Regions from separate parts of the Mesorhizobium sp. B2-4-19 genome, predicted to be linked through region 4. Evidence: riboswitches for the same ligand, from Rfam matches in the RefSeq annotation. Region 4 holds a riboswitch; each other region holds the start of a gene.

Region 1 (2,196 bases), on a different contig from region 4:
GCCGCCCTCATGCAGCTCCGAATAGGGACCGGGCTCATAGGCTGGCGACAGAATGCCGAACGCGTTTTCCTCGACGATGCGGCGATCCTGGTCGTTGGTCTCGGTCCAGACATGGGTGAGTTCGGCAAGATCGTAGTCGACGCCCTCGACTGCATCCTTGTGCACCAGCCATTTGGTCGTCACCGCGGTCTCCGTGGCGCTGATCGGCACCACGCGGAAGGTGACGGCATGGTCGCCGAGGATGTGGTTCCAGGTCGTCGGGTAGTGGTAAAGCAGCAAGGAGCCGATGCGGTCGGCCGAGACGCTGTCGGAAAGGTTCTTCTTCACCGCCCGCTTGCCCGTCATCGTGTAGCTGACCGCATCGCGCAGCAGCGGCGCGCGGGTGGCGCGGTATTGCCCGGCCGGATCGATGCGGAACTTGCTCGGCAGCCCGGCCGCCTCGCATTTGGCCCAGTGTGCCAGCATTTCCGGATCGCTGTCGGCGCCTTGCACGCCGGTCACCGTTGGGGCTTCCGGGAAGGTCTTGCACAGTTCCGGGTGATTGCCGGCGCAATGATAGCACTCGCGGTTGTTTTCCCAGACGAGCTTCCAGTTGCCCTTCTCGACGATCGTGCTCTCGAAGGCGATCTTTGCTTCGCTGAGCCGGTGCGGCTTGAGATAGGGTTCGATCATCGCCTGCATCGGCGCGAAGTCGGCGGGTTCCTTGGCCAGGCAGATGAAGATATAGCCGGCCACGCTTTCGCAGGCGACCGGCTTCAGGCCGAACTGGCTTTTGTCGAAGCCGTCTGCCATCTGGCGGGCAAACAGCAGCCTTCCGTCCAGCTCATAGGTCCATTGGTGATAGGGGCAGACCAGCTTGGCGGCCACGCCCTTGTCGGTGTTGCAGACGCGGCTGCCGCGGTGGCGGCAGGAATTGTGGAAGGCGTTGATCTTGCCCTGCTGATCGCGCACCAGCACGACAGGGTAGTCGCCGATCTGTACGGTGGTGAAGCTGCCGGGCTTGGGCAGTTCGCAATCATGGCCGACGAACAGCCAGTCGCGATACCAGATCAGCTCCATGTCGAGCTTGAAGAAATCGGGATCGGTATAGAAGGGCTGCTCGAGCGAGAAGCCCTCTCTGCGGCCATTCAACAGCCTCAGCATATCGTTGCGCGCATCCATGTCCTGTCCCCATACTTCAAGGACTGAACTGGTGGTGATTGAGGAAGGATGAGACGCGGCTCGGCGAAAGCCGGGCACGCGCGATCCGCCTCTTGACCGCCCACCGCGATCAGTCGAGTTCAAAAATCTCGGGCTGGTTTCCGGGCTCTGGAGTGTCCTTGCGGACGGTCGCGACACCTTCCCAGGCTTTCGCCCAGTGGTCTCCCGTTGCGACTTGAACTCCACCACCGTTGCGGGGGCAGCGCCGGATTTTGACCGGCTTCCCAATTCTCCGCCCGTCGTCACGAAGCGGCACCTGAGATGACATGATCTAATCACGACAGCGTTTGCGACATCGGCATGAAAGCGACATCGTATCCATGCGGCGCGACACGCATGCGCAACGATCAGGTCACGGGCAGCGGTCACGAAAATCGTCTCCGCCGATAGCAGTACCGGCTGTCAAAATCGACCCGGAACGGGGCAAAGGAGGTTAACGGTTTCGAAAAGTGACTATTAGCAGACTCTAAAATCGAACCGAACGGTTCGTTTCTGTTGACGGTGCGTGCAGGACGGTGTGAACGATGGACCTCCGATACAGTCTGTGATGTTGCGGCTGGATTTTATTAAGTACTTGATATCGAGAAGAAAAATGCTTTGTTTGGGAGCCCTTGGCACAATTTCAAGTAGCGGATTCTTGGTCCACACGGAACAACTTCGTGATTGGAAACGGCGAACTGGCTTTCCCACATCGGGGCTGTCCGAACGACGCGATTTCAATCCCAGGACACGCCGCTAGACGGACGGAAAAAATACTGGAGTACCAAAAATGAAAAAGATTGTTCTCACTGCCGCCGCCCTTCTGGCTATTTCCGGCAGCGCCTTTGCTGGTAGCGACCACTACGGTTCGACTGCCGCCGCAGCCACGGCTGTCGACAGCTCGTACACCGCTTCGACCAAGAAGTCGGAACCGGCTGCTCAGACGCCTGCCCAGGGAGCCGATCACAACCTCTTCGGCAATAACTAACAACAGATCCCGGCTAATCGCGGGCTTTT
Region 2 (2,196 bases), on a different contig from region 4:
GGACAAGGCGCTGGCCTCCTTTGGTGGCTCGCGCTGGGGCACGGCCGGCGCGACGAACTGATCGGCTGGGCAGGTCGTCGCCGGCGCGACATCGGAGGCGTTGAGGCGGGCCACGGTCGATTTCAGTGGCGCCTCACCTTGCCCGCAAAAAGTCTCGCTCATGATCAGGTCGGGCAGCGGCAGCCGCCGGCCCCAGCCATGTGTTTCCAGGTCTGGTTTGGATGCGAACTCGGAAACCCGGCCGACGCAGAGATAGGCGACGGGCGTCACATGCTCGGGAATGGACAGCAGGCTCTTCAACGCTTGCGGCTCGATGATGCTGACCCAGCCGACGCCGACGCCTTCGGCACGCGCGGCCAGCCAGAAATTCTGCACCGCGCAGACCGTGCTGTAGAGATCCATCTCCGGATTGTGCCAGCGGCCCAGCGGCGAACCCTGCGAGCGCCGGCGGTCGCAGGTGATGCAGATGTTGAGGGCGCTTTCGCAGATACCTTCGAGCTTCAGCTTGCGGTAGAGCGCCTGTCGTTCCTCCTCGATTTCAGGCAGTTCCTGTTCGCGCGCGGCCAGGAACAGGTCGCGTACCTCTGCCCGTCGCGCGGCGTCGCGGATGACGATGAAATTCCATGGCTGCATGAAGCCGACCGATGGCGCGTGATGTGCGGCAAGCAAAAGCCGCGCCAGCACCTCGTCGTCGAGCGCGTCGGGCAGGAAATGGCTGCGCACGTCGCGCCGCGTGAACATGGCGCGATAGACCGCGTCGCGCGCCGTCTGGTCAAATCCGTCGCCCACAGGAGCGGTCATGTGTTCCGGCATCGCTCGTCCCCTTGCGATTGCAATAGTTCCACACCGTCAGAGCGCACTTTGTGCATCCAACTGGACGCACGTTGCTCTGATGCCAGCCGCCTGACCATGCGGATGACGATGCCTGCCAGGCCGGTCTTCTGGCTCGGGATCAACCCGCGTCCGGTGCCTTCCCGTCATCGACAGTGGCATTTACCGGCGCGGTCCCCCTCACAGCGTTGGGCACGCCACGGGATTCAACCGTGTTCCCGATTCTCCCGCTTGCGGCGGGCACCAGGCAGTGGCGCGACCTTACGCCGAAGCCTTGGCCGCGCCAATCCCCGCAGCGACGCCAACGGACGCAGGCGCGATTTTCCCCAGTGATCGAGCCGCAATGCATGGCCATCGCGGCGCCGGGGCACTAGATAGGGGGCATGACAACCCGTCTCTACACGCACCCGATCTTCCTCGAACACATCACGCCGCCCGGCCACCCCGAGCGGCCAGACCGCTTGCGCGCCATCGAGCGCGTGCTCGACGACGAGGCCTTTGCCGCGCTCGATCGTGTCAAGGCGCCGGAGGGCGACGAAGCCACTATCCTCTACGCGCACCCCGCCGATTTCGTCGCCCGTGTGCGTGCCGCCATTCCCGAAGAGGGTATTGCCCGCATTGATGCCGACACCACCGCCAGCCCCAAGAGCTGGCAGGCGGTGATCGCCGCGATCGGCGCCGCCAACGCCGCCGTCGACGACGTCTTTGCAGGCCGCGCCGACAATGTCTTCGTCGCCGCAAGGCCGCCCGGCCATCATGCCGAAAAGACCACCGCGATGGGCTTCTGCTTCTTCAACACGGCGGCGATCGCGGCGCGCTATGCCCAGAAGAAGCATGGCGCCGAGCGTGTCGCCGTGGTCGACTGGGATGTGCATCACGGCAACGGCACGCAGGATATTTTCTGGGACGATCCCTCGGTTCTCTATTGCTCGACGCACCAGATGCCGCTTTATCCCGGCACTGGCGCGAAGACCGAAACCGGCGCCGGCAACATCGTCAACGCGCCGCTGGCGCCGCAGGCCGGCAGCGAGGCGTTTCGCGATGCCTTCCTGTCGCGGGTGCTGCCGTCGCTCGACAATTTCGCGCCTGACCTGATCATCATCTCGGCCGGTTTCGACGCGCATCACCGCGATCCGCTGGCCGAGATCAACCTGACCGAGGACGATTTCGACTGGGCGACCGGCCAGCTGATGCAGCGCGCCGCGCGCCACAGCGGCAACCGGCTCGTCAGCCTGCTTGAGGGCGGCTACGATCTGCAAGGACTGGCATTTTCGGTCGCCGCCCATGTCGGGCGACTGATGAAAGGATGAATGATGGCTGGTGAAACCAACGAAGACGTCAAGGCGATGAGCTTCGAGCAGGCGC
Region 3 (2,196 bases), on a different contig from region 4:
CAGGATGGCGGCGCAGCGCGGTTCGGAACATCGAACACCGTGAGTTCGCGGTCTTCGGTCGGATGGCGCAGGCGAAACACGTCGATGCCGAAAATCTCGCGGATCAGCTTTTGCGTCAGCGCTTCGCGGGGTGCCGCCAGCGCATGCAGCCGCGCCTCGCTCATCACCGCGACTCTGGTGGCGAAGGGCGCCACCAGAGCCAGATCGTGCAGCACCGCGATCACCGTCATGCCGAAGCCGGCCACGAGCTCGAGCAGCTCGCCGCGGGCGCGCGGATCGAGATGGTTGGTCGGCTCGTCGAGGAACAGCACCTTTGGTTGCTGCGCGATGGCGCGCGCCAGTTGGGCGCGCTGGCGTTCGCCACCCGACAGCGAGCCGATGGTGCGGCCAAGCAGCGGCAACAGGCCGGTCCGGCGCAACGCGTCGACGACGATGTCGCGCTCCTCGCCCCTGCGTCTCAGGCCGGCATGCGGGACGCGGCCGAGCTCGACATAGTCGATCACCGCCAGCCGCGGGTCAGGCTGGTCGGTCTGGCCGACGACGGCGATGTGCAGCGCCCGCTCGGCGGTCGAGATACGGTCCAGGCGGCGCCCGCCAAGCTTCACCTCGCCCGCACTTGGCTTGAGCATGCCCGACAGCATGCGCAGCAGCGTGGTCTTGCCGGCGCCATTGGGGCCGATGATGGCAAGGCGATCGCCCGAGGCCACCGACAGGCTGACGGCGTGGACCAGATGCCGGCCATTGGCCATGGCGCTGAGGTCGCGCGCTTCGAGGAGTGGCATTGTCATCGGCTGTTGCCCGGAAACTTGGCCGGCCCGGGAATGCGGGCCAGCGTCTTGCCGGTCAGTCGCGGCGGACGTTGTCCGGAATTGCACCAGCCGTCGGCGAGCGAGGCGTAAAGCCTGGCAAATCGCACGAGATCGCCGGCGTCGGCCTCGGCGTCGATGGAGCCGAAGAGATAAGAGGCCTTGCCCGGCGCCTCGAAGGCCACCGTCAGCGGCCGCGCGCAGCCCGCCATGCATTCGGCACCTTCAACCGTGAAGCCATGCGCCACGGCGGGTTCATGGCAGACCGCGAGCCGGGAGCGCAAATCGACGCACAGGCTTTCGCCCGACCTGATTCCGGTCGGAACGTCACGGCAAAGCGTGCACACGATGATGCGATGATCGATGGCGCCGTCCAACTTTCCGTCACTTTCAAAACTGGCGACGGAAGGATGTCGGCTAGCCGGCCGACAAGACCGACGTCCACGTCTCCTCCCGGCACACCCCGTCCGGTCAACTCAGCCGATGGCAGGTCTCCTGGCTCGCGGGTCTCGGCGCAATCCAGCCTTCCCAGCCTTGCCGGCCAGTGGCATGTCGGATCTTGCTCACCGCTTACAGTTGCGGGGGCAGCCACGGCCTCGACCTTTTGCGGGTCTCACCGTGTTCCCTTTTCACCCCTTGCCTTTCGGCGCGGGGACCATCACGCACCCACCGTAGATTTCCATCGATCGCATCGCAATGAGTTTTTTGCGACGCCGTCGCTGCATGTTCTATATGTAATAACATTACGTTTGAAGCGATGTTTCGCGGCGATGTCAACCCCTGTCGTCGCGCACGCGCGCCCGGCTAGTTCCCGACGCTCTTGATTCCTGAGGCCACTGCTACGTTGTCGGATGATTGAGCGACGCTGTTGAAAAGCGTGCACGACATTTCCTTGCTGCGGAAATTGAAACCCATACACAATTTTTCATTCGCGCATTGTAAGATGCAGTCTGGATACCTGAGCTGTCCTGTCCAATAGGGTACGCCGGAAACCTCAGTGTTCTTTGCGAATACCAAGTTCGAATAGTGCAGATTGCTTTCGACAACCTTCTTCGCCGCCATCACTGATTCTTCGCTCTTCACAAGAACGGAAGCGTCACCTTTCATGAAGCAGGCCTGGTATTTGGTGTTATATGTAACCGCCAAGCACGTAAAATCGTGATCGCAAGCGTTCTGGCACTGCTCGGCAGTGACGCCTCGAATAGGCATGTTGGGTAGGTCGTTTCCAATCGCGTCCCATCCCGATACGACGACAAAGCCGGTGTCAGGATCGGTCGCTGTCGTCATGACCGGGGGCTGCGGGGAAACGCCGCCCACCTGTCGACGAGGATCGGTGGCAAAATCCGCGGCTGCAAAAGTACGACCATCGAGCCACGCACAATTCGTTGCC
Region 4 (2,196 bases):
CCGGGTCGTCATGGTCGAGGCTGTCATCTTGCGCACGCTGCGCCTGCAAGGCGTCCATGTCGTTGGCGACGCGGCCTTCGGCAAGTGCTGGACCATCGACCACGGCGATGACGCCGTCGACGGTCACGCGGCTCTTCACCGTCGGCCACTGGAACGCCTGGACCAGTGGCTTGGGCAGGGCGAGGCCCGAGGTCTCGATCAGGATGTGGTCGACCTTCGGCGTCAGCGATAGGATCTGGTCGAGCGCGGGCACGAAATCGTCGGCCACGGTGCAGCAGATGCAGCCATTGGCCAGTTCGACGATGTTTTCCTCCGGGCAGGTGTCGATGCCGCAGCCCTTCAAAATCTCGCCGTCGATGCCGATGTCGCCGAACTCGTTGACGATGATCGCAATGCGCTTGCCGCCGGCGTTCTCCAGGAGATGGCGGACCAGCGTCGTCTTGCCGGCGCCGAGGAAGCCGGTGACGACGGTGCAGGGGACGCGGGTGACGGAAGCGCTCATGATCAGTCCTTCAGCAGGTCGAGGGGAGGAATGCGGGCAACGAGGCCGCGCTTGAGAGAATCAGGCCGGCCGCGCCATGGAATGAGGCCGTCCGTCGAGGTGGCGAAGAGCTTGGCGCCGGTGATAAGGTCGGCGCCGCTGCTCACGGTCAGATCGCCGAAGACGTAGCTCCAGCAGCCGTCGCGCAGGATCGCGGCGCTCAGCCGGCGCTTGCAATTGCCGAGACATTCGACCGTGCGGATGTGGATGTTTTCATCAGATGCGGCACAGCGCGTGTCTTCGGCCAACAGTTCGCCGGCGCGGGGATGGGCGTCGGAGCCGGTCTCGTCGCGGCACGAGGCGCAGACGATCACCGTGACGCCGGGCAAAGCTTCGCTGTCGGCGGACGAATTGTCCGCTGTGCCAGGCGAAAAACTGCCGTTCTGGTCCAAAAAGCCGGGCTCCTTGCCCGGAAACCCGCCGGGCGATCGGATTCTTTTGTCGCAGACGGCAGGTCTCCTGGCTCGCGGGTCATCGCCTTGGGTGCCGCCTTCCCGGGAACATCCCAGTGGCTTTCGGCCTCGGCTCGTCGCTTACAGTTGCGGGGACAGCCGCGGATTTGAGATTTTTCACCTCGCACCGCATTCCCTCTTAGCCCCTGCCGTTGCGGGCAAGGGACCGTCTGGAGCGGGATTTAGGCTTTTGCAGGCAGCGGTGTCAACGCACGGCTACGACATGGCGATGTCGGCAAGCGCCGAGCCCAAATCGCCGGCAGGCGTCACTTCCATGCGTTCAAGGCCGAGCCAGCCTTGCATCTGCTTCAGTTCCTCGAAGAGCTGCGCGGCGGTCTCAGGCGGAGCGTTGGGCTCGGCGTAGGCGGCGTGGACGCGCAGGACGCTGGCCGGCCGGTCGGCCTTGAGGTCGACGCGCGCCACGATCCTGTCGCCGAGCAGGAAAGGCAGGACGTAGTAGCCGTATTGGCGCTTTTCGGCCGGCGTATAGATCTCGATGCGGTAGTGGAAATCGAACAGCCGCTCCGAGCGCGAGCGCTCGAAGACGACCGGGTCGAACGGCGCCAGCAAGGCGCGGGCCTCGATCTTCCGGGGCAGGCGGGCGTTCTTGTGAAGGTAGGCCGGCTTGTCCCAGCCTTCGACGCGCACCGGCAGCAGTTCACCCAACTCGACCAGTTCCTCCAGCCGGCCTTTCATGTCGGCCGGCGACAGCCGGAAATAGTCGCGCAGGTCGCCTGATGTCGCCACCCCATGGGCGCGGGCGGAAATGCGCAGCAATTCGCGGTGCGCGTCCTCGGCTGGCGGCACGGGCAGGTCGAGGATCGCCTGCGGCAGCACGCGCTCGGGCAAATCATAGAAGCGCTCGAAGCCGCGGCGGTGCGCCGTGGTGATGCGGCCAGCCCAGAACAGCCATTCGAAGGCGTGCTTGGCATGGCTCCAGCCCCACCAGCCGCCCGAACCTTTCTGGCCTTCCAGCGCCGAAGCCGCGATCGGGCCGCGCGCGACAACCTCGCGGTAGATCTCTTCTATGTAGGCGGCATGCTCGCGGCCCCATTTGGCCAGGCCCAGATACATCTCGTCGCCCTGCTCGGCGCGCTGCATGCGCCAGCGCATCAGCGGGTAGGTCTCGACCGGCAGGAACGAGGCCTCATGCGCCCAGTATTCGAAGACCGTGCGCTTGCGCGTCACGGCGGCGTTGTCGAG

The links. Region 4 has a riboswitch for cobalamin ahead of FJ546_RS11160 (DUF1636 family protein). Riboswitches for the same ligand answer to the same signal wherever they lie in the genome.
Region 1: it holds a riboswitch for cobalamin, as region 4 does, so the genes downstream of both, FJ546_RS05820 (aromatic ring-hydroxylating dioxygenase subunit alpha) here and FJ546_RS11160 (DUF1636 family protein) in region 4, are expected to answer to the same signal.
Region 2: it holds a riboswitch for cobalamin, as region 4 does, so the genes downstream of both, bluB (5,6-dimethylbenzimidazole synthase) here and FJ546_RS11160 (DUF1636 family protein) in region 4, are expected to answer to the same signal.
Region 3: it holds a riboswitch for cobalamin, as region 4 does, so the genes downstream of both, FJ546_RS07815 (DUF1636 family protein) here and FJ546_RS11160 (DUF1636 family protein) in region 4, are expected to answer to the same signal.

What each region holds. Positions count from the first base shown of each region.
Region 1 is NZ_VFUV01000002.1:544,118-546,313, reverse strand. Features, by position in the region: gene FJ546_RS05820 (aromatic ring-hydroxylating dioxygenase subunit alpha) at 1-1,161, opposite strand, end outside; cobalamin riboswitch at 1,275-1,475, opposite strand; gene FJ546_RS05815 (DUF680 domain-containing protein) at 1,970-2,167, shown strand.
Region 2 is NZ_VFUV01000001.1:290,266-292,461, reverse strand. Features, by position in the region: gene FJ546_RS01360 (hypothetical protein) at 1-61, shown strand, start outside; partial or broken gene bluB (5,6-dimethylbenzimidazole synthase) at 235-741, opposite strand; cobalamin riboswitch at 914-1,094, opposite strand; gene FJ546_RS01350 (histone deacetylase family protein) at 1,215-2,141, shown strand; gene FJ546_RS01345 (exodeoxyribonuclease VII small subunit) at 2,145-2,196, shown strand, end outside.
Region 3 is NZ_VFUV01000003.1:358,423-360,618, forward strand. Features, by position in the region: gene FJ546_RS07810 (ABC transporter ATP-binding protein) at 1-788, opposite strand, end outside; gene FJ546_RS07815 (DUF1636 family protein) at 785-1,183, opposite strand; cobalamin riboswitch at 1,274-1,481, opposite strand; gene FJ546_RS07820 (PAN domain-containing protein) at 1,611-2,196, opposite strand, start outside.
Region 4 is NZ_VFUV01000005.1:115,843-118,038, reverse strand. Features, by position in the region: gene cobW (cobalamin biosynthesis protein CobW) at 1-502, opposite strand, end outside; gene FJ546_RS11160 (DUF1636 family protein) at 505-933, opposite strand; cobalamin riboswitch at 973-1,179, opposite strand; gene FJ546_RS11155 (winged helix-turn-helix domain-containing protein) at 1,210-2,196, opposite strand, start outside.